One region of the Streptomyces sp. NPDC047117 genome, then DNA from elsewhere that is predicted to be linked to it. Evidence: riboswitches for the same ligand, from Rfam matches in the RefSeq annotation. Region 1 holds a riboswitch; each other region holds the start of a gene.
The links. Region 1 has a riboswitch for cobalamin ahead of ABZ840_RS10890 (prenyltransferase/squalene oxidase repeat-containing protein). Riboswitches for the same ligand answer to the same signal wherever they lie in the genome.
Positions count from the first base shown of each region.

Region 1 (9,443 bases):
CCGCAACCACCCCCGGTACGTACGCGCTTCGTACCGGGCCGCGCGGCGGGGACCCGGGCCCCGGACCGGTCACCGGGCCGCAGCCCGCGCGCGGGACAGGGCGCGCAGGCGGGCAGGGGCCGCGCGGGGACCTGCTATCGCGCTTCGTATGTGACCAAGGTCCCTGTGCGTGGCTTCACAGAAAACGGGGTGGAGGGGGTGGGGCGGGGGAGGGGGGAGGGGGAGGGGGGAGGGGGCCCCACCCGAGGAGGGAAGGGAGGGGAGGGCCCCGGAGTCCACCAGCCCCGTGGCCGCTGCCCCTCCTCAGCCGCTGTCCGTCGTGGCCCTGTCCGTGGCCGTGGTCGTGGTCGTGAAGGTTGCCGGGGCGTCGAAGGCTGCGCGGCGGGTGGCGCGGCGGAGGGCCTTCAGGAGGACGGGGCCGACGGTGAGGGTCAGCACGATCGTGACCAGCGCCCGGGGGAGGTCCCAGCCGAGGGACGTGGCCAGGCAGTACGCGACGAAGCGGGCGAGGTTGTCCGGGAGCGGGTCGCCGGGGACGAACGAGACACCGGAGGCGAGGCCCGCGATGTACGGCCAGCCCTGGAGGTTCATGACCAGGCCGTACAGGAGGGACGCGACCGTGCCGTACGCGGCCAGCAGCAGCATCTCGCGCCGGCCCCGGAGCCGGTCGGCCCCGGGAAGCAGGCCCGCGCCCATCGACACCCAGCCCATCGACAGCATCTGGAACGGCATCCAGGGGCCGACACCCCCGGTGAGCAGCGCTGACGCGAACATCGACACCGCGCCGAGCACGAAGCCGAAGCCCGGCCCGAGCACCCGCCCCGACAGCACCATCAGGAAGAACATCGGCTCGATGCCCGCCGTGCCCGCGCCGAGCGGCCGCAGCGCGGCGCCCGCCGCCGCGAGCACGCCGAGCATGGCGATGGCCTTGGCGTCCAGGCCGACGTCCGCGATGGTCGCCACGACGACCGCGAGCAGCAGCGGGAGCAGCGCGGCGAAGAGCCAGGGCGCGTCCTTGGAGTGCGCGAGGCCGGACGCGGAGTCCGCCAGCAGCGGCCAGCCGAAGGCCATGATGCCGACGGCGGAGACGAGGACGAGGGCGGCCACCGACCGGGGGCCGAGGTGGATCGCCCGGACCTGCCGCTGCGCGGCGCCGGCGGCCCGTGCCGTTTCCGTGGCCCGGCTCATGCCGTGCGCTCCAGTGCGGCCAGGGCGTGGGTGACCTGGGGGACGGTGAGCCAGGGCAGCGGGGCGAGGACCTTGGAGACCTGCGGCGCGAAGGACGGGGAGGAGACCACGACCTCGGCGGTCGGGCCGTCCGCGACGACCTCGCCGTCGGCGAGGATGACGACGCGGTGGGCGAGTTCCGCGGCGAGTTCCACGTCGTGGGTGGCGAGGACGATGGCGTGGCCTTCGGCGGCGAGGTCGCGCAACACGGTCACCAGCCGGGCCTTGGCCGCGTAGTCCAGGCCGCGGGTCGGCTCGTCCAGCAGGAGCAGCGGCGGCCGGGCGGTGAGGATCACCGCGAGTGCCAGGGCGAGGCGCTGGCCTTCGGAGAGGTCGCGGGGGTGGGTGTCGTCGGGGACGTCGGGAAGCAGCCGGGTGACCAGGGCGCGGCAGCTGCCGGGGGCAGCGCCCGCGTCGGCGTCCGCGGCCGCGCACTCGGCGGCGACGGTGTCCGCGTACAGCAGGTCGCGCGGCTCCTGCGGCACCAGGCCGACCTGGCGGAGCAGCTCGCGCGGGCCGGTGCGGTGCGGCACGGCGCCGCCCACCCGGACCGATCCGGCGGCCGGCTCGTGCAGGCCGACCAGGGTGTTCAGCAGTGTCGACTTGCCCGCGCCGTTGCGGCCCATCAGGGCGACGGTCTCGCCGGGGCGTACGGCCAGGTCGACGCGGTGCAGCGCGTCGATGCGGCCGCGGCGTACGGACAGCCCGGCGGCCTCGGCGACCGGCGCCGCGGCGGACGGCACGGGCGGTGCGCCGGCCGCCGCGCCCGGGGACGCCGGGGACTGCCCGGCCAGCCGCTCGCGGAGCGCGCCGGCCTTGCGGCGGGCGTCCCGTACGGTCAGCGGCAGCGGTGACCAGCCGGCGGCCCGGCCGAGGGCGACGACCGGCGGGTGGACCGGGGAGACCGCCATGATGTCGGCGGGCTCGCCGATGACCGGCGCGGCCCCGGGCGCGGGCAGCAGGATGACCTGGTCGGCGTACTGGACGACGCGTTCCAGGCGGTGTTCGGCGAGCAGGACGGTGGTGCCGAGGTCGTGGACCAGCCGCTGGAGCACGGCCAGTACCTCTTCGGCGGCGGCCGGGTCCAGGGCCGAGGTCGGCTCGTCCAGGACCAGCACCTTGGGGTGGGTGGTGAGGACGGAGCCGATGGCGACGCGCTGCTGCTGGCCGCCGGAGAGGGTGGTGATGGCGCGGTCGCGGAGGTCGGCGAGGCCGAGGAGGTCGAGGGTCTCCTCGACGCGGCGGCGCATCACGTCGGGGGCGAGGCCGAGCGACTCCATGCCGTACGCCAGCTCGTCCTCGACGGTGTCGGTGACGAAGTGGGACAGCGGGTCCTGGCCCACCGTGCCGACCACGTCGGCCAGTTCGCGGGGCCGGTGGGTGCGGGTGTCGCGGCCGTCGACGGTGACCCGGCCGTGCAGCGTGCCGCCGGTGAAGTGCGGTACGAGGCCGGAGACGGCGTTCAGTACCGTCGACTTGCCGACGCCGGACGGGCCGACCAGTAGGCAGAGCTCGCCCTCGGGGACGGTCAGGTCGATCCCCTGGACGGCGGGCGTGCCGGCGTCCCCGTAGGTGACCGACACCTGCTCGAACCGGATCACGTCGTCCTCTCCTTCGCGTTCTGCACGTTCTCCGTCGCGCTGTCCGGGTGCGGCGCCACGCTGTCCGGGCGCGCCTCCACGCTCTCCGGGCGCGGCCCCGCCTGCTTCGTGCGCCGTTCGGCGGGCGGGCCGGGGGAACCCGCCGGTACCGGTGCGGCGAACGCCGGTACCAGCCCCACCAGGACCGACAGCGCGGGCCAGAGCGGGAGTGCCGGTGCGGTCAGGGGCACGGCCGGCGGGTGCAGGGCCGTGGGCGCGTAGGAGTTCGCCCAGATCATCAGCGCGGCCACCGCCACGCCGGAGCCCGCGACCAGCCAGGCGCGCGGACCCCAGCGGTCGGGCCGGTAGCGGGTGCGGACCGAGCGGCGGCCGCCGAGCCACAGCCCGGCGAGCGCGGCGGCGAGCCCCGCGGCCAGCACCGGCAGCCCGTATCCGGCGCCCTGGGCCGCGAGCAGCCCGTACGTACCGGCGCAGATGCCGAGGAGGCCGCCGAGGGTGAGTGCCGTGGTGGTGTGCCGGACGGCGCGCGGCACCTGTGCGGTACGGCCGTACCCGCGGGCGTCCATCGCCGCCGCGAGCGCCACCGAACGCTCCAGCGCGCCTTCCAGTACCGGCAGGCCGACCTGGAGCAGCGCCTTGAAGCCGCGGTCGGAGCGGCCGCGGAGCCGGCGCGCGGCACGCAGTCGCTGGACATCGGCGACCAGGTTCGGGGCGAAGGTCATGGCCACGACGACGGCGACGCCCGCTTCGTAGAGCGCGCCGGGCAGGGACTTGAGGAGCCGGGCCGGGTTGGCGAGCGCGTTGGCGGCGCCCACGCAGATCAGCAGCGTGGCCAGCTTCAGCCCGTCGTACAGCGCGAAGACCATGCCCTCGGCGGTGACCCGGCCGCCGATCCGCACGCCCCGCGCCCAGTCGGGCAGCGGCACTTCGGGGAGCGTGACCAGGGTGTGCGTACCGGGGACGGGCGAGCCGAGCACGAAGGCGAAGACCAGCCGGACGGCGAGCACGACGAGGCCGAGCTTGACGAAGGCGCCGTAGGAGCGGGCCCACGGCGCGTCGGTGCGGCGGGCCGCCACCACGTACCCGGCGACGCCGACGAGCAGCCCGAGGAGGAGCGGGTTGGTGGTGCGGGACGCGGCCGTCGCCAGGCCCAGCGCCCACAGCCACCACGCGCCGGCGTGCAGCGTGCGCCCCCGGGTGGCGAGGGGAGCGCGCAGCCGGCCGGGCGCCGTCATCCGCGCCGACGCCGGGCCTGCCACACCGCGGCGGCGCCGAGCACGGCGACCGCGGCGATGCCGCCGATCAGGCCGGCGGACGGCCCGCCGGCGCCGCTGTCCCCGTCGGACGCGCCGGCATCGGGCGCCGCGGAGCCGGTGGCCTCCTTGGAGGACCCGCCCGCCTGCTCGGCGCAGCCCTTCTCCGGGAAGCCGGAGATCGCGCACAGCAGCGCACTGGAGTCGTACCGCAGCGGTGCGGCGACCGCGGCGAGGGCCTCACCGGCGCTCGCGTCCTCGGGGACCCGCGCGCACTTCTCGCGGGCGGCGGGCGGCGTCTCGCCCTTGGGGGCGTCCGCCGCCGTGCCGAAGTCGACGACGACGGCGACGCGCTTGCGGCCGTCGGCCGCCTTCGTGCCGCCGCAGACCGCGTCGAAGTCGGCCGCCGCGCGCGGAGTCGCGGCGCGCGCGGAGTCGGCGCTGACGGTGAAGCGGAAGCCGACCGCGCCGCCGTCCTCGGGGCGGGCGGTCGAGGGCCCTTCGGTGGCGTACGACCAGGTGCTCTTGCCGCGCGCCGGCGCGTCCGCCGTCCAGAAGGACCAGTAGCGGTACTCGTCGGCGTGCGCGGGGCCGGCGGCCAGGCCCGTGGCCGTACCGGCCAGGACCAGGGCGCCGGCGCCGCGTGCGATCCGGGCGGCGTGCCTCACAGCTGGTTCTGCTTCCGGCGGCCGCTCAGCAGGAAGCCGATGCCCGCGCCCACCGCGAGGCCGACGAGCACGACCCACCACACGGAGATGCCGCCCTCGTCCTTCTGCTCGGCCTCCTGGCCCTGCGCGTGCTGCTGCGCCGCCGGCTTCGGCCCGGTCGCGTTGAGCTTCGCCACGAGGTCCGTGCCCCCGAAGGCGCGCGGGTCGGCACCGGTGGCGTGCGCGGCGAGGATCAGCTGTGCGTAGGCGGCCGGGCCGCTCTGCTTCGCCCAGGCGGCGGAGTGGCCGCGGAGCCACTCCAGCGGCTGCTTCGCGTCGTCGGGCCGGCCGGCGGCCGCGAGCGCGACCACGGCGTCGGCGGTGTTGCCGACGTCCGGCTGGTCCTCGGCGCCGGGCATGGCGGACATCAGGTGGTGGCCGTGCGCGGCCATGGCGGAGACGAGGTGATCGGCGCCGCCGCTCGCGGCACCCTGCGCGTCCTCGGCCGCTTCCTCGCAGGACGTCTTCTTCGCGGCGTCCCCACCGGGCTCGACGACGAAGCCCTTGCCCATGGCCCCGGTCACCGCGGCCGCCGTCGCGTCGTCGTTGGCCGCGAGCTTCCCGTCCTTGGCCTGGAACGCGAACGCGCCGCGGTCCGCCCTCTTGACGTCGCAGCCGAGGCGGAAGGCGAGCAGCGCGTCGTACGGCGACTTGCCGTCCTTCTTCGGCAGCGCCGCCTCCTTCGTACCCGTGGCGGTCAGCGCGCCGATCACGACGGAGGTGGAGTTGGCGTCGCTGTCGGCACCGGCCGCCGAGCCCCAGCCGCCGTCGTCGTTCTGCGCGGACTTCAGCCAGGAGACGCCCTTGCGGACCGCGTCGGAGTGCCCGCCGACGGCGGCCAGCGCCTGGACGGCGGCGGACGTCTGGTTGGTGTCCCGCAGGGTCTTCGCGTCGCAGTCCTGATGGGGGTCCCCGCTGTTCGAGCGGAGCCGAGAACTTGGGGGAGGGTCGGCGCGGTACGCGGTGAACGCGCCGTCGGCGCACTGCTGCCCCACGAGCCAGTCCACTGCCTCGTCCGCCGGGCGCACGCCCGTGGCGTCCTGGGCCAGCAGCGCCAGCGACTGCCGCCAGACGCCGTCGTACTTGGGGTCCGTGCTGCCGTACAGGCCCTTCGGGAGCTTCGGGGAAGCGCCGGGCGCGGGGGAGTCGGCGAACGCGGCGGGGGCAGCGGCCGCGCACAGCACGGCGGCGGCCAGGGCCGCGGCGCAGCGGCGCACCGGGGCGGCGAGGGAGCGGGCCGTGATGGCCATGGGGTCGGTGCCTCTCGGTCGGTTCGCGGGGTGCGCGAGGTGGGGCTCACACAGCCGTGGGGGACACGCAGCCGCACTCCGCCGCACCACGTCCGCGACTCGCGCGCGGCGCGGTGGCACCGGGCTCAGCTCCGTATACCTCGACGGTGCCGCGCGCCGGGCGGCCGCTGAAGGGCGGCCGGCGGCACGCGGGAGCCTTGGGTGTGCCCCGCCGGGTGTTCCGGCTCGCTCCGGCGCGCGGGTGCGCACCAGGGCTCACGGCTGCGGGTCAGCGCCGGTTTTCCACCGGCTTCCCCCGGTCGGGCACGAATGAACTTGTCGCAACACTTTAACCGGCGGGTAGCGGCCGGCTCCCGGCACGTACGGGATGCGTACGGCCGCCCGTACGCCCTCGCGTCCGGACGGCCGGTGCCTCACACCGCCCGGTACGTCACCGGGTCCGAGCCCGGCACCGGCTCCGCCAGCCCCCGCTTCACCAGGCGCCGCAGATGGGCCTCGGCCTCGGAGAGGGCGATGGTGCGCGAGGCGTACGGGATCCGCTCCCAGGGGCGGTTCCACTCCATGGCCTCGGCGAGCTGCCAGGGGGTACGCGGCGTGGCGAGCAGCGCGCGCAGGCCGCCGAGCCGCTCCTCGTGGTGGGTGAGCAGCTCCGCGACCCGCTCCGCCGCGCCGGTGAAGGCGTGCTGGTGCGCGGGCAGCACCTCGGCGGCGCCGAGCCGGCCGATCCGCTCCAGGGAGTCGAGGTAGTCGCCAAGGGGATCAGTGACGGTGACGTCGTCCGGGTCCTCGTACAGGCCGACGTGCGGGGTGATGCCGGGCAGCAGGTGGTCGCCGGAGAAGAGGCGCCCGTTCCCGGGGTGCGCCGCCGGATGTGCCTCCTCCAGGTGCAGGCAGACATGGCCCGGGGTGTGCCCCGGCGTCCAGACGGCCCGCAGCCGCCGCCCCGCGAGGTCCAGCAGCTCGCCGGGGACGATCTCGCGGTCCGGGAGCGCGGGCCGATTCTCGGGGAGCGCGCGGGTGCGCCCCTTGGCGCGGGCCGCGTACAGGGGCGCGAGGTGTTCCTCGGGCGCGCCCGCCGCGGCGAGCTTGTCGATGAGGTACGCCAGCCAGCTGCCCGGTTCGGCCTCGCGGGTGCGCCGGACGACCGCGGCGTCGGCGGCGTGCATCGCGATCCAGGCGCCGGAAGCCTCCCTGACCCGCGCCGACAGGCCGTGGTGGTCGGGGTGGTGGTGGGTGATGAGCACGCCGTGCAGGTCGGTGACGGCGGTGCCGCAGGCGGCGAGCCCGGCGGCGAGCGCGTCCCAGGAGTCCGGGTCGTCCCAGCCGGTGTCGATGAGCACCGGACCGCGGTCCGTCTCCAGCAGGTGCACGAGGGTGTGCCCCAGCGGGTTGTCCGGTATGGGCACGGCGATGCTCCACACCCCGCCCCGGTGGTCGATCACGTGCGGCATGCCATCGCCCCTCTCGGCCCGCACGCCGTCGCGTGCATTGCCCACTATAACTAGAACTGGTATCAGTTCTGATGCTGCGTCAGATCAGTTTTCCGGTGACGCGACAGGTAACGGCGGCCCGCAGGAGGCGGAATCGATGACTGGATCGATGACTGGCCCGATCGAGCACGGACAGCTCTACATAGGTGGTGAGCTGGTCGATCCGGCCGGCCGGGACACCATCGAGGTCGTCTCCCCGCACACCGAGCAGGTCATCGGCCGGGTGCCGCACGCCTCCCGGGAGGACGTGGACCGGGCCGTCACGGCCGCGCGCGCGTCCTTCGACTCGGGAGTGTGGGCCCACACCCCGCTCGAGGAACGGATCGCGGTCGTCACGCGGATCAAGGACGCGTTCGCCGTGCGCAGCGAGGAGTTCGCGCGGCTCATCAGCGCGCAGAACGGCACCCCGTACACCTCCGGGATCATGGTGCAGTCGCTGGCCGCGATGATGGTCTGGGACGCGGCGATCACGGTCGCCCGCGACTTCGCGTACGAGGAGCGGCGGCAGGGCGTGCTCGGGCCGCTGCTGATCCGCCGTGAACCGGTGGGTGTGGTCGCGGCCGTGGTGCCGTGGAACGTCCCGCAGTTCACCGCCGCCGCCAAGCTCGCCCCCGCGCTGCTGGCCGGGTGCTCGGCGGTGCTGAAGGTGTCGCCGGAGACGCCGCTGGACGCGTATCTGCTCGCGGAGATCGCCACCGAAGCCGGGCTGCCCGAAGGGGTGTTGTCCATCCTCCCGGCCGACCGGGAGGTCAGCGAGTACCTGGTCGGGCATCCGGGCGTGGACAAGGTGTCCTTCACCGGCTCGGTCGCGGCCGGCAAGCGCGTGATGGAGGTGGCCGCCCGCAACCTCAGCCGCGTCACGCTGGAGCTGGGCGGCAAGTCGGCCGCGGTGATCCTGCCGGACGCCGACCTGGACGCGGCGGTCGCCGGGATCACGCCCTTCGCGTGGATGATCAACGGCCAGGCCTGCGTGGCCCAGACCCGCATCCTCGCGCCGCGCTCGCACTACGACGAGATCGCCGAACGGTTCGCCGCGGCGGCCTCCGCGCTGAAGGTCGGCGACCCGCTGGACGCGGCCACCGAGGTCGGCCCGCTGGTCGCCGAGCGGCAGCGGCGCCGCTCGCTGGAGTACATCGCCGCCGGGCAGCAGGAGGGCGCCAAGGTGCTCGCGGGCGGCGGCAGGCCGGCGGACCAGGGGACCGGCTGGTACGTGGAGCCCACCCTCTTCGGCGACGTCACCCCCGGCATGCGCATCGCCCGCGAGGAGATCTTCGGTCCGGTGATCTGCCTGCTCCCGTACGAGGACGAGGCGGAGGCGGTGCGGATCGCCGACGACTCCGACTACGGCCTGTCGGGCTCGGTGTGGACGGCGGACGTCGAGCGCGGCATCGAGGTGGCGCGCCGGGTGCGCACCGGTACGTACTCCGTGAACACCTTCAGCCTCGACATGCTCGGGCCGTTCGGCGGCTACAAGAACAGCGGCATCGGGCGGGAGTTCGGCCCCGAGGGGTACGGCGAGTACCTGGAGCACAAGATGATCCATCTCCCGGCGGGGGCGTGAGCCATGGGTTCCCGGTGGCAGGTGGAGGTGGACCGCGGCGTCTGCATCGGCTCGGGGCTGTGCGTGAGCACCGCGCCGGACGGGTTCCGGCTGGACTCGGCGCGCCAGTCCCACCCGGTGAAGGACGAGGTGGACGCCCGGGAGGCGGTGCTGGCCGCGGCCGAGGGCTGTCCCGTCGAGGCGATCGTGATTACGGAGGCCGACTCCGGGGAAGCTGTCTTCCCGCCGGAGGAGTAACGCCAGGCGAACACCCGTGCGACCAGCTGGTTCGTACTTAGGGTTACTCGTGCGTTCCTCACGGTGACGTCATGACGTCTGTGACTGTCCGCCCCTCTCCGTACGTGGAAATCTCTG
Region 1 covers NZ_JBEYUN010000005.1:32,561-42,003, reverse strand. Annotated here, with positions in the region: gene ABZ840_RS10910 (ECF transporter S component) at 304-1,188, opposite strand; gene ABZ840_RS10905 (ATP-binding cassette domain-containing protein) at 1,185-2,828, opposite strand; gene ABZ840_RS10900 (CbiQ family ECF transporter T component) at 2,825-4,063, opposite strand; gene ABZ840_RS10895 (SCO2322 family protein) at 4,060-4,749, opposite strand; gene ABZ840_RS10890 (prenyltransferase/squalene oxidase repeat-containing protein) at 4,746-6,038, opposite strand; cobalamin riboswitch at 6,231-6,371, opposite strand; gene ABZ840_RS10885 (MBL fold metallo-hydrolase) at 6,452-7,489, opposite strand; gene ABZ840_RS10880 (aldehyde dehydrogenase) at 7,638-9,089, shown strand; gene ABZ840_RS10875 (ferredoxin) at 9,093-9,326, shown strand.

Region 2 (9,443 bases), on a different contig from region 1:
TGGCGATCTCCATGAAGAAGTTCATGCCGATCGCCCAGAAGAAGGAGAGCCGGGGGGCGAAGGCGTCCACGTCCAGGCCCGCCTCCCGGCCGGCCCGGATGTACTCCACGCCGTCGGCGAGGGTGTAGGCCAGCTCCAGGTCGGCCGTCGCGCCGGCCTCCTGGATGTGGTAGCCGGAGATGGAGATGGAGTTGTAGCGGGGCATCCGCTGCGAGGTGTACGCGAAGATGTCGGAGATGATCCGCATCGAGGGCTTGGGCGGATAGATGTAGGTGTTGCGAACCATGAACTCCTTGAGGATGTCGTTCTGAATGGTCCCCGCCAGCTTCTCCGGCGGTACGCCCTGCTCCTCGGCGGCGACGATGTACAGCGCGAGGACCGGCAGCACCGCACCGTTCATCGTCATCGACACCGTCATCTTGTCCAGCGGGATGCCGTCGAAGAGCTGGCGCATGTCGTAGATGGAGTCGATGGCCACGCCCGCCATGCCGACGTCACCGGTCACCCGCGGGTGGTCGCTGTCGTAGCCGCGGTGTGTGGGCAGGTCGAAGGCGACCGACAGGCCCTTCTGACCGGCCGCCAGGTTCCGCCGGTAGAAGGCGTTGGACTCCTCGGCCGTGGAGAAACCCGCGTACTGGCGGATGGTCCAGGGCTGGTTGACGTACATCGTCGGGTACGGGCCGCGCAGGTACGGCGCGGTGCCGGGGAAGGTGGCCAGGAAGTCCAGGCCCTCCAGGTCCTGCCCGGTGTAGAGCGGCTTCACCGGGATGCCTTCCGGCGTTTCCCAGAGCCGGTCGTCGCCGTCGGCGGCCTTCTTGAAGGCCGCGCGCCATTCGTCGGTGGCCGCGCTGCCGGTGGTGGGTGTCCCCAGGTCGATCGCGGAGAAGTCGGGGATGGACATCAGGACACTCCCATGCGGTCGAGCGTGGCGGAGAGCACGGCAACGGCGTCGCCGCCGGCGGACACGTAGGTGTCGATGCCCGCGTACGTGCCGGGGCGGCCGGCGAGGAACACGTGCTGTGCGCCCGCTTCCCGGAGCGACTGTGCGGCGGCCTCGGCCTGCTCCTCGTACAGCGTGTCGCTGGAGCACAGGCACACTTCCCGGGCTCCGCTCTCCTCGAAGGTGCCTTCGGTGACGGGCTCGATGCCGCCCGCCTGGAAGAGGTTGGCGGCGAAGGTGAGCCGGGCGGTGTGCGCTGCGGCCGGGCCGAGCGCGGCGAGGAAGACGCGGGGCCGTGTGCCGGTGGCGGCGAGGTGGGCGTCGGAGCGGGCCCGCAGCGCCTCGTACGCCTCGTCCCGCCGTACCCGGGGCAGGCCCCCGGTCGGCGGCTCGGGCGCGGGTTCGCGGACGACCGGCTTCTCCGCCAGGTGCGGGAACTCGCTGACCCCGGTGAGGGGTTCGCGTCGCGCGGCGAGCTTGGCGGACCGCTGTGACCAGGACTCGGCCAGCCGCTCGCCGACCATGCCGGAGCGCAGTGCCGCCGCCTGCCCGCCGGACCGCTCGATCTCCTGGAAGAAGTCCCAGGCCGCGTGCGCGAGCTCGTCCGTGAGCCGTTCCACGTACCAGGAGCCGCCCGCCGGGTCGATCACCCGGGCAAGGTGCGATTCCTCGATGAGGATGGTGGAGGTGTTGCGGGCGATACGGCGCGCGAACGCGTCCGGCAGCCCGAGCGCGTGGTCGAAGGGCAGTACGGTCACGGCGTCGGCGCCCGCCACCCCTGCGGCCAGTGTGGCCACCGTGGCGCGCAGCATGTTCACCCACGGGTCGCGGCGCGTCATCATCACCGGCGAGGTCACCACGTGCTGGAGCTGCGCGCCCGCCTGTGGTGCTCCGCACGCCTCGGCCACCCGGGCCCACAGCCGGCGTGCCGCGCGCAGCTTGGCGACGGTCAGGAACTGGTCGGCGGTCGCGGCGTACCGGAACTCCAGCTGCGCGCACGCCTCTTCGGTGCTCAGTCCGGCGTCGGTCAGCTCGCGGAGGTAGGCGACGCCCGTCGCCAGGGAGCAGCCCAATTCCTGGGCCGCGGATCCGCCTGCCTCGTGGTACGGCAGGGCGTCCACGGTCAGCGCCCGTATCCCGGGGTACCGCGCGGCGCACGAGCGGGCCAGTTCGGTCACGGGGGCGATGTCGTACGAGCGTCCGGTGCGGGCCTCGTGGCCCAGCGGGTCGCCGCCCAGGTTGCCGCGAGCGGCGTCGGAGGCGACGCCACGCTCCTCGTACAGCCGCAGCAGCTCCCGCGCGGCCGGTGCGACCTCGTCGCCCGCGTCCAGGACGACGGGAGCCAGGTCGAGGTACACGCCGTCGAGGGCGCGGCCCAACGAGGCGACGGGAATGCCGGACCCGCCGACGGCCAGCCACAGGGAGGTGACGCCGTTTTCCAGGTCGGCCAGGACGGCGTCGCCGTCCGCGACCGTGTGGCGCTGGCGTACGTCCCAGCCGCCGGCCGTGTTGCCCTCGGCCCGGCCGCCGCGCACGAAGGGCGCGAAGCCGGGCAGGCCGGAGTCGGGCGCGTGGTCGCGCGCGGTGTAGAGGGGACGGGTGCGAAGCCCGTCCTCCAGCGCGGTGGACAGGGCGTACTCCGCCTCGGCGCCAGAGACTTCCTTGCCCGACTTGCGCAGCACACCCGCTACCAGGTGCTGCCACTGCTCATGTGTCGCGTCAGGGAACTCGGCCGCCAGGGAAAGCCCGTCGTCAGGCAGGACCGTCATGCTCGGATGTTAGGCCACGTTAACAATGGAGCGGCAGAGGGCATGGTTGTGACCTTGTTCTCTTCCGCTGGGTGGCATGAACCGCCGCCCTGCCGGGGTAGGGGACCGGGCCCCCGTTGAGAAGCGGCGGATGGGCCGGCGGGGGTGGAATTACTAGGACGTCCAACTATATAGTCGCCGTCAAGGCCCGCGGTGCAGGGAAGCCGGTGCGATTCCGGCGCGGTCCCGCCACTGTGACCGGGGAGTACGCCGCCGAGCAGCACGCCACTGACGAGAGACGTCGGGAAGGCGGACGGCGCACGCTGATCCGGGAGTCAGGATACCGGCCGCGGGATGTTCCGTGTTGTCCACGAGGATGGAGCTGACACGCATGGCATCGGTGCGCGTTCACGATACCGGCGGTCCCACCCGGCCGACCGTGATTCACCGAGGAACCCCACCGCACGCGGCCGCCACGGCCTGACGGTCCCTCCGCCATACGCGATCTCGCGCGCCCCCGCACACGTACGTCACCGCGTCCGTGTGCGACGGCACCGCGCGCCATCCCGGATCACCTGACGAGAGCAGGCACCCATGATCCGCGCAACCGACCGCGCCTCCGTGCGCGAGCTGACCCACTACGTCGGCGGCAAGCACACCCCGGGAACCTCGGGGTCCTACGGCGACGTGTACGACGCCAACACCGGCGAGGTCCAGGCCCGTGTGCCCCTCGCGAGCAGGACCGAGACCGAAGCGGCGATCGCCGATGCCGCACTGGCACAGCGGGAGTGGGGCGACTGGAACCCCCAGCGCCGCGCCCGTGTCCTCATGCGGTTCCTCCAACTGGTCGAGCAGGAGAAGGACGAGCTGGCCAGGCTGCTGTCCTCCGAACACGGCAAGACGGTCGCCGACGCCCACGGTGACATTCAACGTGGTCTGGAGGTGGTGGAGTTCGCGGCAGGCATTCCCCACCTGGCGAAGGGCGAATTCACCGACAACGCCGGCACCGGCATCGACGTCCACTCGCTCCGCGCGCCCCTCGGAGTGGTCGCCGGCATCACCCCCTTCAACTTCCCGGCGATGATTCCTCTCTGGAAGGCCGCACCGGCCCTGGCCTGCGGCAACGCCTTCATCCTCAAGCCTTCCGAGCGGGATCCCTCCGTCCCGCTGCGCCTCGCCGAACTCTTCCTGGAGGCCGGCCTGCCACCCGGCGTCCTCAACGTCGTCAACGGCGGCCGGGAAACCGTCGACACCCTCCTCGAAGACCCCCGCGTCGCCGCCCTCGGCTTCGTCGGCTCCACACCCGTCGCCGCGCACGTCTATGCCACCGCCGCCGCCCACGGGAAGCGCGCCCAGTGCTTCGGCGGCGCCAAGAACCACCTGATCGTGATGCCGGACGCCGACCTCGACCATGCCGTGGACGCACTGATCGGCGCCGGATACGGCTCCGCCGGTGAGCGCTGCATGGCCATCTCCGTCGCCGTCCCCGTGGGGGAGGAGACCGCCGACGCATTGGTCGCCCGCCTCAAGGAACGCATCGCCGGGCTCCGCATCGGCCGCAGCGACGACCCCGACTCCGACTTCGGACCGCTCGTCGGCAGGGACGCCGTCGACCGGGTCCGTTCGTACGTCGATCTCGGTGTCGAGGAAGGCGCCGAACTGGTAGTGGATGGGCGGGACTTCACCCTCCCCGGGCACGAGAACGGCTTCTTCGCCGGGGCTTCCCTGTTCGACCGGGTCACCCCTGCCATGCGCATCTACCAGGAGGAGATCTTCGGCCCCGTCCTGACCGTCGTCCGCGCCGCCGACTACGAGGAGGCCCTGCGCCTGCCCAGCGAGCACGAGTACGGCAACGGCGTGGTCATCTTCACCCGCGACGGCGACACAGCGCGCGACTTCACCCGGCGCGTCGACACCGGCATGGTCGGCGTCAATGTACCCATCCCGGTGCCCGTCGCGTACCACACCTTCGGCGGCTGGAAGCGGTCCGGCTTCGGCGACCTCAACCAGCACGGCCCCGACGCCATCCGCTTCTACACCCGTACCAAGACGGTCACCTCGCGCTGGCCCGCCGGCCTCCGGGAAGGCGCCGGCTTCACGATCCCGACGATGGGCTGACCCGCCATGACCAGCACTCTGCTCACCGAGGACCAGCAGGCCCTCGTCGAGACCACCCTCGACTTCACCCAGGACCACCTCGCCCCGCACGCCCTCGAATGGGACCGCGACAAGCACTTCCCCGTCGATGTCCTCCGCAAGGCCGCCGGGCTCGGCCTCGGCGGTGTCTACGTCCGCGAGCGGTCCGGCGGCTCCGGCCTCAGCCGCGCCGACGGCGTCCTCGTCTTCGAAGCCCTGGCCTCCGGCTGCCCGTCCGTCGCCGGTTACCTGTCCATCCACAACATGGTCGCCTGGATGATCGACCACTACGGTGACGCCGCGCAGCGCGAGCGATGGCTGCCGCGCCTCTGCGCCATGGACGACCTGGCCGGCTACTGCCTGACCGAACCGGGCGCCGGCTCGGACGCCGCGGCCCTCACCACCCGGGCCGTGCGGGACGGGGAAAGCTGGCTGCTCAGCGGGGTCAAACAGTTCATCTCGGGGGCAGGCGCCGCCCAGCTGTACGTGGTGATGGCCCGCACCGGCGGCGACGGTGCCGACGGGGTCTCCGCGTTCGTCGTCGACAAGGACGACCCCGGCGTCTCCTTCGGCCCCAACGAGCGGAAGATGGGCTGGAACGCCCAGCCCACCCGCCAGGTCGTCCTGGACGCCGTCCGGCTGCCCGCCGACCGCCTCCTGGGCGGCGAGGGCCAGGGCTTCCGCATCGCCATGAACGGCCTCAACGGCGGGCGCCTGGGCATCGCCGCCTGCTCCCTCGGCGGCGCCCGCAGCGCCCTCAACGCCGCCCTCGCCCACCTCGCCGACCGCGAGGCGTTCGGGCAGCGGCTCCTCGACGCACCGGCGCTGCGCTTCCGCCTCGCCGACATGGCGACCGAGCTCACCGCGGCGCGCGCCCTCGTCCAGCAGGCCGCCCAGGCGCTGGACCGCGGTGACCCACAGGCCCCGTACCTGTGCGCGATGGCGAAGAGGTTCGCCACCGACATCGGCTACTCCGTTGCGGACCGGGCGCTGCAGCTGCACGGCGGTTACGGGTACCTCAGCGAGTACGGCATTGAGAAGATCGTCCGAGACCTGCGGGTCCACCAGATCCTGGAAGGAACCAACGAGATCATGCGCGTCATTGTGGCCCGCGGCCTGACGGAGGCGTTCGGATGACCGACGCGACCGGCACCACCGGCATCGAAGAACCCGTCCTGCTGCGCACCTCCGGCCGGGCCGCCCACCTCACCCTCAACCGCCCCAAGACCCTCAACGCCCTGACCCACACCATGGTCCGCCGCATCGACCGGGCGCTCACCACTTGGGAGGACGATCCGACCGTCGAGACGGTGGTGGTAACCGGCGCGGGGGAGCGAGGCCTGTGCGCGGGCGGCGACATCCGCGCGATCCACGACGACGCACGCAACGGCGACGGCAGCGCCTCCGCCGCGTTCTGGCGCGACGAATACCGCCTCAACGCCCGCATCGCCCGCTACCCCAAGCCGTACGTCGCCGTCATGGACGGCATCGTCATGGGCGGCGGTGTCGGCATCTCCGCACACGGCAGCGTCCGCCTCGTCACCGAACGGTCCCGGATCGCCATGCCCGAGACCGGCATCGGCTTCGTACCGGACGTCGGCGGTACCTATCTGCTCGCCCTGGCCCCCGGCGAACTGGGCACCCACCTCGCCCTGACGGGCACACCGGCCGGCGCCGGGGACGCCCTGCTGTGCGGACTAGCCGACCACTACGTACCGTCCGCCGCCCTCGGACAGCTCGTCGACGACCTGTCCCGCCTGCCCGTACGGGAGGCGCTGAGCCGCCACGTGCACACCCCGCCACAGGGGGAACTGGCCGAGCGGCGGGAGTGGATCGACACCTGCTACGCCGCCGACACGGTCGAGGAGATCGTCGGACGGCTGCTCGACCACGGCGACCCGGCCGCGAAGGAAGCCGCCGAAACCCTCATCGCCAGGTCGCCCACCGCCCTGAAGGTTACTCTCGCGGCGCTGCGCAGGGCCCGCCGGCTCGGCCCGCTGGAGCGCGTTCTCGACCAGGAGTACCGGGTCTCCTGCGCGGCACTGACCACCCCCGACCTGGTCGAGGGCATCCGTGCCCAGGTCATCGACAAGGACCGGAATCCGCGCTGGTCACCGGCCACCCTCGCCGAGGTTGCCGACGCCGACGTCGCGCGTTTCTTTGCCCCTCTCGGCGCGCGCGAACTCGGACTCGCCGCAGGAGACGGCGCCACGACGGAGGTGATTTGGTGAACCACACGGGGGGTGACCCGGTGAGCAGGACCGTCGCGTTCGTCGGGCTCGGCCACATGGGTGGCCCGATGGCGGCCCATCTCGTGAAGTCCGGCCACCGGGTGCTCGGGCACGACCTGGACGCCGCCGCCCTGGACAGAGCCGTGGCGGCAGGAGTGGTACGGGCGGAGTCCGCGGCCGAGGCGGTCACGGCGGCGGACGTGGTCCTCACGATGCTGCCCGCCGGCCGACACGTCCTCGGCCTCTACGACGGCATCCTCACCGCCGCCCGTCCCGGCACCCTCTTCGTCGACTGTTCGACCATCGACGTCGCCGACGCCCGCACGGCCCACCAGCGGGCCGCGGCATCCGGCATGCGGGCCCTGGACGCCCCGGTGTCCGGCGGTGTGGTCGGCGCCGAGGCCGCCACGCTGACCTTCATGGCCGGTGGGGGAGAAGAGGAATTCGCCGAGGCGCGTCCGCTGCTGGAGGCCATGGGCAAGAAGGCCGTCCACTGCGGTGACGCGGGCGCCGGTCAGGCCGCCAAGATCTGCAACAACATGATTCTCGGCGTCTCCATGATCGCCGTGAGCGAGGCATTCGTCCTGGGCGAGCGGCTCGGCCTCTCCCACCAGGCCCTGTACGACGTGGCGTCGACGGCGTCGGGGCAGTGCTGGGCGCTCAGCGTCAACTGCCCGGTCCCCGGACCCGTACCGACGAGCCCGGCCAACCGGGACTACCGCCCCGGCTTCGCCGCCGCCCTGATGGCCAAGGACCTCGGCCTGGCCGCCAACGCGGTACGAGCGGGTGGCGTCAACGCCGAACTTGGGCTGCGTGCAGCGGAGTTGTACGCCTCCTACGCCGAGCGCGCCGGAACTACGGAGGATTTCTCCGGCATCGTCCGCACGATAAGGGAACACGACGGAGGGCAGCCGTGACCACGCACCCGCCCGCGGAGCACGAGACGATCCGCGTCGAACGCAAGGGCCGTACCGCCCTGCTCACCCTCAACCGGCCGAAGGCCCTCAACGCGCTGAACCTCCAGGTCATGAACGAGGTCGTGGCCGCCACCGAAACCCTCGACCGCGACCCGGACTGCGGCTGCGTGGTGATCACCGGCTCCGAGAAGGCGTTCGCGGCCGGCGCCGACATCAAGGAGATGCGGCCCCACGACTACATGGACATGTATCTCGCCGACTGGTTCGCCGCCTGGGACCGGCTCGGACAGCTGCGCACACCGACCGTCGCGGCCGTCTCCGGCTACGCGCTCGGCGGCGGGTGCGAGCTGGCCATGCTCTGCGACATCCTGCTCGCCGCCGACACCGCCGTCTTCGGGCAGCCGGAGATCAAGCTCGGTGTGATTCCGGGCATCGGCGGCTCCCAGCGGCTGACCCGGGCGGTCGGCAAGGCCAAGGCCATGGAGATGTGCCTGACCGGGCGGACCATGGACGCGGCCGAGGCCGAGCGCGCCGGGCTCGTCTCCCGAGTCGTGCCCGCCGCCGACCTGCTCGGCGAGGCCCTCGCGGTCGCCGAGACCGTCGCCGGCATGTCGCTGCCGGTGGCGATGATGGCGAAGGAGGCGGTCGGCCGGGCCTTCGAGACGACGCTCGCCGAGGGCGTCCGCTTCGAACGCCGCCTCTTCCACGCGGTGTTCGCCACCGCCGACCAGAAGGAGGGCATGAGCGCCTTCGCCGACAAACGGCCACCGGAGTTCCGCCACCGCTGACGCATCCTCAGGCCTCCCGGACGGGCGTACCGAAGTACGTCCGTCCGGGAGGACACCTCAGCGGTTCACCGGAATCAGTGCGCGGGCAGCTCGCCGCGGACCGTGCGGGCCGCGGCGACCAGGTTCTCCAGCGAGGCGCGGGTCTCGGACCAGCCGCGGGTCTTCAGGCCGCAGTCGGGGTTGACCCACAGCCGCTCGGCGGGGATCGCCTCCAGGCCGGTGCGGAGCAGCTCCGCCGCCTCCTCGGCGCTGGGCACGCGCGGGGAGTGGATGTCGTACACGCCGGGCCCGGCCTCCCGCGGGTAGCCGTGGGAGGCCAGTTCGCGCGCTACCTGCATGTGGGAGCGGGCGGCCTCCAGGCTGATGACATCGGCGTCGAGGTCGTCGATGGCCTGGACGATGTCGCCGAACTCCGCGTAGCACATGTGCGTGTGGATCTGCGTGTCCGGGCGCACCCCACTGGTGGTGAGGCGGAACGCCTCGGTCGCCCACGCCAGGTAGGCGGGGTGGTCGGCGGCGCGCAGCGGCAGGGTCTCGCGCAGCGCCGGCTCGTCCACCTGGATGACGGAGGTGCCCGCCGCCTCCAGGTCGGTCACCTCGTCGCGCAGCGCGAGCGCGACCTGGCGGGCGGTGTCGGCGAGGGGCTGGTCGTCGCGGACGAAGGACCAGGCGAGCATGGTGAC
Region 2 covers NZ_JBEYUN010000003.1:34,835-44,277, forward strand. Annotated here, with positions in the region: gene scpA (methylmalonyl-CoA mutase) at 1-901, opposite strand, end outside; gene ABZ840_RS06130 (methylmalonyl-CoA mutase family protein) at 901-2,709, opposite strand; cobalamin riboswitch at 2,876-3,055, shown strand; gene ABZ840_RS06135 (CoA-acylating methylmalonate-semialdehyde dehydrogenase) at 3,283-4,806, shown strand; gene ABZ840_RS06140 (acyl-CoA dehydrogenase family protein) at 4,813-5,961, shown strand; gene ABZ840_RS06145 (enoyl-CoA hydratase/isomerase family protein) at 5,958-7,055, shown strand; gene mmsB (3-hydroxyisobutyrate dehydrogenase) at 7,076-7,972, shown strand; gene ABZ840_RS06155 (enoyl-CoA hydratase) at 7,969-8,760, shown strand; gene metE (5-methyltetrahydropteroyltriglutamate--homocysteine S-methyltransferase) at 8,835-9,443, opposite strand, start outside.
Region 2: it holds a riboswitch for cobalamin, as region 1 does, so the genes downstream of both, ABZ840_RS06135 (CoA-acylating methylmalonate-semialdehyde dehydrogenase) here and ABZ840_RS10890 (prenyltransferase/squalene oxidase repeat-containing protein) in region 1, are expected to answer to the same signal.

Region 3 (9,443 bases), on a different contig from region 1:
GCACCGTGCTGCACGCCGAACTGTCCTACGGCAACGGCACGGTCATGCTCGGCGCGAAGGGCCGCGGCGGCGTCTTCGCCGAGGCCATGGGTGACGCCGGGCCGACCGGGGTCTACGTCGCCGTGGCCGACGTCGACGCTCATCACCGGCGGGCCGCGGCGGCCGGCGCGGAGATCCTCGTGCCGCCCACCGACCAGGACTACGGCTCACGCGACTACATGGCGCGGGACGAGGAGGGCAACATCTGGAGCTTCGGCACGTACGCCCCGACGACCACGGAGGCCGACGGCACGGGCGCCTGAGCCGCGCCCGCCCGGCGCGGAGCCGGGGAGCGCGGCCGGTCGGCCGTCCGGGCCGGCGGTCAGGCGCCGCCGGTGTGGACCTGGAACGCCGCGCGGCGGACGGCCTTGGCGAGCGCCGGGTCCGGATGCGCCGCGGCCAGCGCCACGAGGACCTGGACGGTGCGCGGGTGCCCGACGGCGCGCACCTCCTCCAGGAGGCGCGGCACGGAGCCCTGCACGGCGGAGTCCAGGTGGCGTACGAGCAGCCGGCTCTCGCCGTGGTCGGCGACGGCGGCCGCGGTGTCCACCCAGAGCCAGGTGGACTCCTCACGGGTGAGCACGTCCGGCGCGGTCTCGGGGTCGCCCCCTTCGTGCTCCACCAGCCACAGCAGGGCGTAGGGGCGCAGCGCCGCCTCGGAGGCGGCGGCCCGTACGGCGGGCTCGGCCGGCGCGCCGACCGTGCGCAGCGCTTCGAAGGCGAGCCCGCGCAGCAGGGCGTCCTCGCCGCGGGCGACCGCCAGCAGCTCCTCGACCGCGCTGCCGGCGGAGCGCGCGGCCAGCCATGCCCGGTACTCCGCCCGGGCGGGGCCGGGGGTCAGCCGCGCGCAGCCGCGCAGCATCGCCTCGGCGGACTGCTCGATGTTGCCGGCGGGGCTCTGCGCGGCCACGCAGATCTGCTCCAGCTTGACCCAGACCGCCCAGCTGCCGAGCGGGGTGAGCCGGGCCTGCCGCTCACCGGCCGGTTCGCCGCCGCGCAGCAGTGCGGCGGCGTCCGCGGCACCGCGCGTACGGGTGCCGCCGCCCGGTACGACCAGCGCGCCGACCGCGGCCAGCGCCTCCAGCGCCCAGTCCAGCAGGGACGCGGACGACGCCCCCGCGCCGTCGCCGGCGTCGGCCGTGCCGTCCGGGCCGCCGGGAGCCGGCCGGCCGTGCGCCCGGTCAGTGGTCTGGCCACCGGCATCCGGGGCGGCGCCGCCCTCGGCCGCGGGGGCGGGGGTGCCGTCCTCGGCCGCCGCGATCGAGGCGTCGGCCCCGTCCGCCCCGCCGGGCTCAGCGTCCTGTCCGGACGCCGGGACCGGTACCGGGCCCGTCGTGGCGCCTGGACCCTCCGCCGACGGCTCGCTGCGGACCGCGCGCTCGTACGGCACCTCGCAGCGCTCCGTGCGGAGTTCGGCGATCCGCTGGTCGAGGAGCTCCAGGAGGTCGGCCACCTCGACCGGGCCCGCCGAGAGATAGAGCAGCGACAGCACCTGCGGCAGCGCCTCGATCACCTCGGCGACCGCCCCGGGGCCGACGTCCGCGGGCGCGGGGAGCGCCAGCGACCAGGCGTCGAAGAGCGCGACCCAGCCGCGCAGCGCGGCGGAGTCGTCCCGGTCCCAGGCGCGCAGCCGCCAGCCGGGGCGGGCCACGCCCCCGTGCAGTTCGATGAGGCCGGCGAGCCGGGCCCGGTCCCAGTCGGCCCGGACCTGCTGCGGCGTCAGTTCCAGTGCCGCGGCTGCCTGCTCGGCCGCGGCATCCGGCAGCGAGCCGTCGGCGGCGGCGCGCGCGCCGGTGCCCTCGCCCCGCTCGCGGGCGGCCCAGCGGGCCACCCGGACGGCGCCCGCCAGCGCGCCGCGTGCCATCCGGGCCAGCTCAGCGGGCGGCGGAGTGCCCTCGGGCGGCCGTGGCGCGGGCCTGGTGGTCCGCGTGCTCACCGCACGGCGGGCGGCGGCGATCGGTTGTCTGGGGACGAGGCGGAGCCGGGAGTCGCGCGGAGTACGGGACGTCACAGGAGCAGTCTTGCTCTTGTGGGCCCGAAAACCCAATCGGAAGTCCGCTTGCGTTCTCCGGAAGGGCTCTTCGTGCCCGATCCGCCCGCGATCGCCCCCTTCCCCGCGGCACCCCGTGCCACACCCCCGGCCCTCCGTGCCACGCCCCTGCACACACCGGGGAGACGCTCACCGGCGCCGCGCCGACGGCATCTGCCCCATTTACCTCAACAGCTTCAAAAAGGGGCCTACATCAACGGCGTCAGGAACCGGCGGAGCGTCTCTTCGTACTCCTCGGGCCCGGCGTTCCACATGGCGCCGTGCGGGGCGTCCCTGACGGTGTGCAGGCTGACCAGGTCCGGCCGGGCGGCCGCCAGGCGGCGGGAGGCGGACCACGGCGCGACGGTGTCGCCGGGGCCGTGGAGGATCAGCGTGGGGACGGAGAGCAGCGCCGGGTCGCACGCCTCGGCCAGCCGGTCGGAGTGCAGGCCCGTACTGCCCTCCGCGGCCCGTACCGCCAGCGGCAGCAGCGGACGCGGCACCCGCCGGGCCGCCGCCAGCGCCCGTACCGTCGCGCGCCAGTCCAGTACCGGCGAGTCCAGCACCAGTCCGGCGATCCGGTCCCGCAGCGCGGAGTGCGCCGCGGCATGCAGCGCCATCGCCGCGCCGGTGGACCAGCCGTGCAGGATCACCCGGCGCGCCCCGTACCGGAGGGCGTACCGGATCACCGCGTCCACGTCGCGCCACTCGGCGTCCCCGAGATGGGCCTTGCCGTCGGCGGTGCGCGGTGCGCCCTGGTCGTTGCGGTAGGCCGGGGCGAGCACCGGGAAGCGGTGGCGGTGCAGGAACGGCATGACGACCATCGGGTGCTCCCGGGTCGTGCCGAGGCCGTGCACCGTGATGACCCAGGTCTCCCGCTCGCCCGGCAGGAACCACGTGGGCAGCGCGCCCAGTTCGCCGGGCACGTCGACGTCGGCGCACTCCAGGCCGAGCGCGTCGGAGGGGTTGCCGAGGTACACCTGCGGGGTGAGCCACACGTGTGTGCCGCGCCCGAGGGTGCCGTGGGTGACCCGCTCCAGGCGCCGGACGACGGTGTCCGCCGCGTGCGGCGCGTCGTCGAGCACCGGGCCGACGACGGCGTGGCAGCCTCGGCCCGTCAGCCCGTACCGGCCCGGCCGCAGCGCGGACAGGCTGCGGGTGAGGGTGATCCGGTCGGCGGTGGTGGCGTGCACCGTGAGCCGCCCGTCGCCCGGCAACGGCCGGTCGGGGGCGGGCCGCAGGGCGACGTCGCTGGCGTACCGGCCGGCCGCGAGCGCGGCCGCACCGGTACCGATCACAGTGGTGACGGCCGCTGCCGCCGCGGTACCCAGGCGCACCCTCCCCAGTCTGGGGAGCGCCGCGGCCCGTGGCCAGTGGGCCCGCGCGCCCGAGTGACGGAACGGGTCGGCAGTGATCAGAGGGGCGGCGTGCCGTCGCGCGGGTCAGCTCCGCTGTCCGTACCCCCGCAGCCGTTCGGCCACCTCGGCCAGCTGGCCGTCGGAGAGCAGGGACGGCGTGCGCCCGGGGACGGAGGCGGCGGTGAGCCAGAGCCGGCACATCCATTCCAGCTGCGCCGTGCGGTCGTACGCCTGGTCGAGGGTGTCGCCGTAGGTGAGCGTCCCGTGGTTCTGCAGCAGCACGCCCGTGCGGTCGCGCAGCGCGTGCAGCATGTTGTCGGCCAACTCCTGGCTGCCGTACGTCGCGTAGGGGGCGACCCGGACGGTACCCCCGAGGGCCGCGGTCATGTAGTGCACCGGCGGGAGTTCCGGGACCAGTGTGGACACCGCGGTGGCGTGCACCGCGTGGGTGTGGACGACAGCGGAGGCGCCGGTGTGGCGGTACACCGCGAGGTGCATCGGCAGCTCGCTCGTCGGCCTCAGCTCACCGGCCACCTGCCGCCCGTCCGCCGGGTCCACCGCCACCAGGTCGCCCGGGCCCAGCCGGTCGTACGGGACGCCGCTTGGCGTGACGAGCACGAGCCCGCCGGCGCGCACCGACACATTGCCCGACGTGCCGACCACCAGTCCGTCCGTCACCGTGCGCCGCGCGGCGGCCACCAGCGCCGCCCACGCCTCCGCCACCTCTTCCGCCGGTCCCGGCCCGCGATCCGTCATACCGCCCCACTCCCTCCTGGAATCCCCCGCGCTGCGGACGGTACCGGGGGTACCCCGCGCAGCCGGCGCACTGTAAGGCGGACCATTCCCCTTCGGTATCCCGCAAAGCGGAGCATTTCGGCTTTGGCCAGTGATTGGCCGGAGCTGATCCGGCATCTCGGGATCTTCCCCTAGCCTCAGGATGATTTGTCATGCACGTCGCCATCCGGGGGGAATCATGGCTCGTGACCGCAAAACGACCTCCAATACCCGTACCAGCGACCCGGCACCCAGCGACCCGACACCCAGCGACCCGACACCCGGCGCGCCGCGCCGGCGGCGCCGTCCGGCCTCCGTCGCCGCCGCAACGGCCCTCGCGCTGGCCACGCTGGCCGGCACGGCGCTGACCGGGCTCGCCACCGCGAGCCCCGCTGCGGCGGCCGGCGTGCCGCACGGCCACGACGTCTCCTCGCACCAGAAGAAGGTCGACTGGAACAAGGCCCGCGCGAAGGGCGCGCGCTTCGTCTACGTCAAGGCCAGCGAGTCGACCGACTACACCAATCCCTACTTCGGCCAGCAGTACGACGGCGCCCGCGGGGCCGGCCTGCTGCGCGGCGCGTACCACTTCGCGGTGCCCAACCAGTCCTCCGGCGCGGCCCAGGCCCGGTACTTCCTGCGCAACGGCGGCGGCTGGACGGCGGACGGCTGGACGCTGCCGCCGGCCCTGGACATCGAGCACAACCCGTACAGCAAGAAGCACAAGTGCTACGGCGTGAGCAAGAAGAGGATGGTCGCCTGGATCTGGGACTTCAGCGACGAGATCAAGCGGCAGACCGGGCGCCGGCCGGTGATCTACACGACCACCCGCTGGTGGAACACCTGCACCGGCGGCAGCGGCGCCTTCGCGCAGAGCCATCCGCTGTGGCTGGCATCCTGGCACGGCAAGCCCGGGAAGCTGCCGACAGGGTGGTCCTTCCTGAGCATCTGGCAGTACTCGAACAAGGGCGCGCTGCCGGGCGATCAGAACGCCTGGAACGGCTCCTACGGACAGCTCCGCAGGTTCGCCGGCGGCTAGACCGGAGCGGCGCCACAAGCACCTCAAGGGCACCGCGGAATGAACCACAAGTGACGGGTGAGACGCCTCCGCACGAAAACGGCGGGGGCGTCACCACCAGGCCCGTTGTCGTTCATCTTCCGTTCACCCACTCTCCGTACGGTCGCTCGCGTCACTGACCATCGAACTGATTGCCTGGGTGAATGGAACACATCACGCTTCTCATCGGGATCGTGATCGTCACGGCCTTGGTGTTCGACTTCACGAACGGCTTCCACGACACGGCCAACGCCATGGCCACCACCATCTCCACCGGGGCGCTGAAGCCCAAGACCGCGGTGGCGATGTCGGCGGTACTGAATCTCGTCGGCGCGTTCCTCTCCGTGGAGGTCGCCAAGACCATTTCCGGCGGAATCATCGACGAAGGCGCCGGCATCAGACCAGAGGTGATCTTCGCCGGCCTCGTCGGTGCCATCGTCTGGAACCTCCTGACCTGGCTCGCCGGTCTCCCCTCCAGCTCCTCGCACGCCCTCTTCGGCGGCCTGATCGGCGCGACCCTGGTGTCCGTCGGCATGAGCGGGGTCAACGGGGACGCCGTCGTGATGAAGGTCCTCATCCCGGCCGTGGCCGCGCCGATCGTCGCGGGTCTCGCCGCGACCTTCGCCACCCGGCTCACCTACCGGCTGGCCCGCAACCGCGCCGAGCAGGACACCGCGAAGGGCTACCGCGCCGGGCAGATCGCCTCGGCCGCTCTGGTCTCCCTCGCCCACGGCACCAACGACGCCCAGAAGACGATGGGCGTCATCACCCTCGCGCTGATCACCGGCGGCGCGCTCGCCCCGCAGGCCGACCCGCCGATGTGGGTCATCGCCTCGGCCGGCCTCGCCATCGCCCTCGGCACGTACCTGGGCGGCTGGCGGATCATCCGCACGATGGGCAAGGGCATCACCGACATCCAGCCGCCGCAGGGCTTCGCCGCCCAGACCGGCGCCGCCGTCACGATCCTGGCCTCCTCGCACCTCGGCTTCGCGCTCTCCACCACCCAGGTCTGCTCCGGGTCGGTCATGGGCTCGGGCCTGGGCAAGAAGGGCGGCGTGGTGCGCTGGTCGACCGCGGGCCGCATGGTGATCGCCTGGGGTCTGACCCTGCCGGCCGCCGGTCTGGTCGCCGCGGGCGCCGCCTTCCTGGCGGGCCAGGGCACCTGGGGCGTCACCACCGTCGCCGTGCTGGGCCTCGCGATCTGCGGTGCCATCTGGGCCGCCTCGCGCCGCAAGCCGGTGGACCACAGCAACGTCAACGACGTGGACCCCGTCGAGTCCGCAGCGCCGGCCGGTGTCGTCACCACCGCGCTCCAGTCGGTCTCCCCGCCGCCCGCGGGCGCGACCACGGCCGGAGCCGGCACCATCGACGGCATCCCGGCGCAGTCCGCCAAGCGCTCCCCCGCCACCACAGCCGTCCGCTGACCGCGGCCGCTCGCGTTAAGGAAACGACGCCATGAACATCGACTGGGCTGCGCTCGGCCAGGTCTTCGGCACCACGCTCGTGGTGACCGTCGGCATGGTGGGCCTGTTCACCCTGGGCATCGTGGGGACGTCCCGCAAGACCGCGCAGGAGGGCGAGGCGGGCACCACCGCGGTCGCCGCCGGCGGCTCCTCGGCCGTCGCCCGCGCCGGCGGGTACGCCTGCTTCGCGCTCTGCCTCGCGGCCGTCGGCTACGGCATCTTCTTGATCGTCGCCGGCTGACCCCGCACCGCACCCGAAGGCGCCCGGCGCCGCGTACTCCGCGGCCGCCGGGCGCCTTTGCGCGTCCCCGGCCTGTGGTGTCGGCCACACGGTCTGCCATACGCCTGCGTCGCAGGTCAAGGGTGAGTTGACGGCATTCGCGGCACGTGGTGGACTGCCCGGTGCCATTCGGCGACAGATGAGGAAGTCCGGTGAGAATCCGGCGCGGTCCCGCCACTGTCACCGGGGAGCGCTCCTCCAGAAGAAGCCACGGCCCGCCACAGGCACGGGCTGGAAGGCCGGGGGAAGCGTCGATCCGGGAGCCAGGAGACTCTCGTCGCCGGTCACGTCGAACCAGGGCGCGGACCCTGAGTGAGGACACACGCCATGCCGGGCTCCGAGCCGAGACCCCTGCCCTCCGCCGTACGCCCGGCACGCGACCGCGGCCGGCCGTTCCGCCGAGGCACGACGGCGGGCTGATCCGACGATGCGTGCCGAACACGCCACCTATGCGTGCGGCGCGGCTCTGGGCTTTCTCGGCGACCTGGCCGTGGGCGATCCCCGCCGCGGTCACCCGGTGGCCGCCTTCGGGCGGGCAGCGGCCGCCGTGGAGCGCGGGCTGTGGCGCGACCACCGCGGATACGGCGCGGCGCACACCGCGCTGTGCGCCGGTGGAGCTGCCCTGGGCGCCGCCCTGCTCTCCCGTTCCGTACGCCGCTGCGCTCCCGCCCGCGTCGCGCTGACCGCCGCCGCCACCTGGGCCGTGCTGGGCGGTACGACGCTGGGCCGCGAGGCGCGCGCCATCGGCGGCGCGCTGGAGGCCGGCGACCTCGACGTGGCACGCGAGCGGCTGCCGCACCTGTGCGGCCGCGACCCGCAGGCGCTGGACGGGCCGCAGATGGCCCGCGCCGTCGTGGAGTCCGTCGCCGAGAACACCTCCGACGCGGTCGTGGGCGCGCTGGTCTGGGGCGCCGTCGGCGGCGTGCCGGGCCTGGTCGCCTTCCGCGCGGTGAACACGCTGGACGCGATGGTGGGGCACAAGTCCGACCGCTACCGCCGGTACGGCTGGGCCTCGGCCCGGCTGGACGACGTGGCGGGCTGGCCCGGGGCGCGGCTGACCGCCCTGCTGGCCACCGTCGCCGGGCCCGATCCGCGCGGCGCGTGGCGCGCCTGGCGGGCCGACGGCAAGCGGCACCCGAGCCCGAACGCGGGCCCGGTGGAGGCCTCGTTCGCGGGCGCGCTCGGTGTACGGCTGGGCGGCACGCTCGCGTACGCGGGGCGGGTCGAGCACCGACCGGTGCTCAACGACGGTGCCCGCGCGGTCGAGGGGGTCGACATCGCGCGTGCGGTGCGCCTCTCGCGCCGGGTGAGCGCGCTGGCGCTGGCGACGACGGTCGGGGCGCGGATCGCCGTGGGCGCGGTGCGCGCGGCACGAAGGACGAGGAGGCCGCGGTGAGCGGAGCGCGGGAAAGGCTCGGCGGCGGACTGCTGGTCGCGGGGACGACGTCGGACGCGGGCAAGAGCGTGGTGACGGCGGGCATCTGCCGCTGGCTGGCGCGCAAGGGCGTCAAGGTGGCGCCCTTCAAGGCCCAGAACATGTCGCTCAATTCGTATGTGACGCGCGAGGGCGCGGAGATCGGGCGGGCGCAGGCCATGCAGGCCGCCGCGGCCCGCGTCGAGCCGACCGCGCTGATGAATCCGGTGCTGCTCAAGCCCGGCAGCGACCGCAGCAGCCAGGTCGTGCTGCTGGGCAAGCCGGTGGGCGAGCTGAGCGCCCGTGGGTACCACCAGGGACGGCAGGAGAAGCTGCTCGGCACGGTCACCGACTGCCTGACCGAGCTGCGCCGTACGCACGACGCGGTGATCTGCGAGGGCGCGGGCAGCCCGGCCGAGATCAACCTGCGCCGGACCGACATCGTGAACATGGGGCTCGCGCGCGCCGCGGGCCTTCCCGTGGTCGTCGTCGGCGACATCGACCGCGGCGGGGTCTTCGCGTCCTTCTTCGGCACCACCGCGCTGCTCTCCGAGGCCGATCAGGCGCACCTCGCCGGGTACATGGTGAACAAGTTCCGCGGCGACGTGACGCTGCTGGAGCCGGGGCTGGACATGCTCAAGCAGCTGAGCGGCCGGCCGACGCTGGGCGTGCTGCCCTTCCGGCACGGGCTCGGCATCGACGAGGAGGACGGCCTGCGGGTGTCGCTCCGCGGCGCGGTGCGCGAGAGCACCGTCGCGGCGCCGCACGGCGACGACATCCTGCGGGTCGCCGTCGCGGCCGTGCCGCTGATGTCCAACTTCACCGACGTGGACGCGCTCGCCGCCGAACCGGGCGTCGTGGTGCGCTTCGTGGACCGCCCCGAGGAGCTGGCCGACGCCGACCTCGTCGTGCTGCCCGGCACCCGCGGAACCGTACGGGCGCTCCAGTGGCTGCGCGAGCGCGGGCTCGCGGACGCCATCGCGCGCCGGGCCGCCGACGGCCGCCCGGTGCTGGGCATCTGCGGCGGCTTCC
Region 3 covers NZ_JBEYUN010000008.1:50,581-60,023, forward strand. Annotated here, with positions in the region: gene ABZ840_RS17010 (VOC family protein) at 1-302, shown strand, start outside; gene ABZ840_RS17015 (hypothetical protein) at 362-2,050, opposite strand; gene ABZ840_RS17020 (alpha/beta hydrolase) at 2,278-3,405, opposite strand; gene ABZ840_RS17025 (class II aldolase/adducin family protein) at 3,511-4,182, opposite strand; gene ABZ840_RS17030 (lysozyme) at 4,400-5,236, shown strand; gene ABZ840_RS17035 (inorganic phosphate transporter) at 5,419-6,678, shown strand; gene ABZ840_RS17040 (hypothetical protein) at 6,710-6,958, shown strand; cobalamin riboswitch at 7,137-7,271, shown strand; gene ABZ840_RS17045 (cobalamin biosynthesis protein) at 7,425-8,393, shown strand; gene ABZ840_RS17050 (cobyric acid synthase) at 8,390-9,443, shown strand, end outside.
Region 3: it holds a riboswitch for cobalamin, as region 1 does, so the genes downstream of both, ABZ840_RS17045 (cobalamin biosynthesis protein) here and ABZ840_RS10890 (prenyltransferase/squalene oxidase repeat-containing protein) in region 1, are expected to answer to the same signal.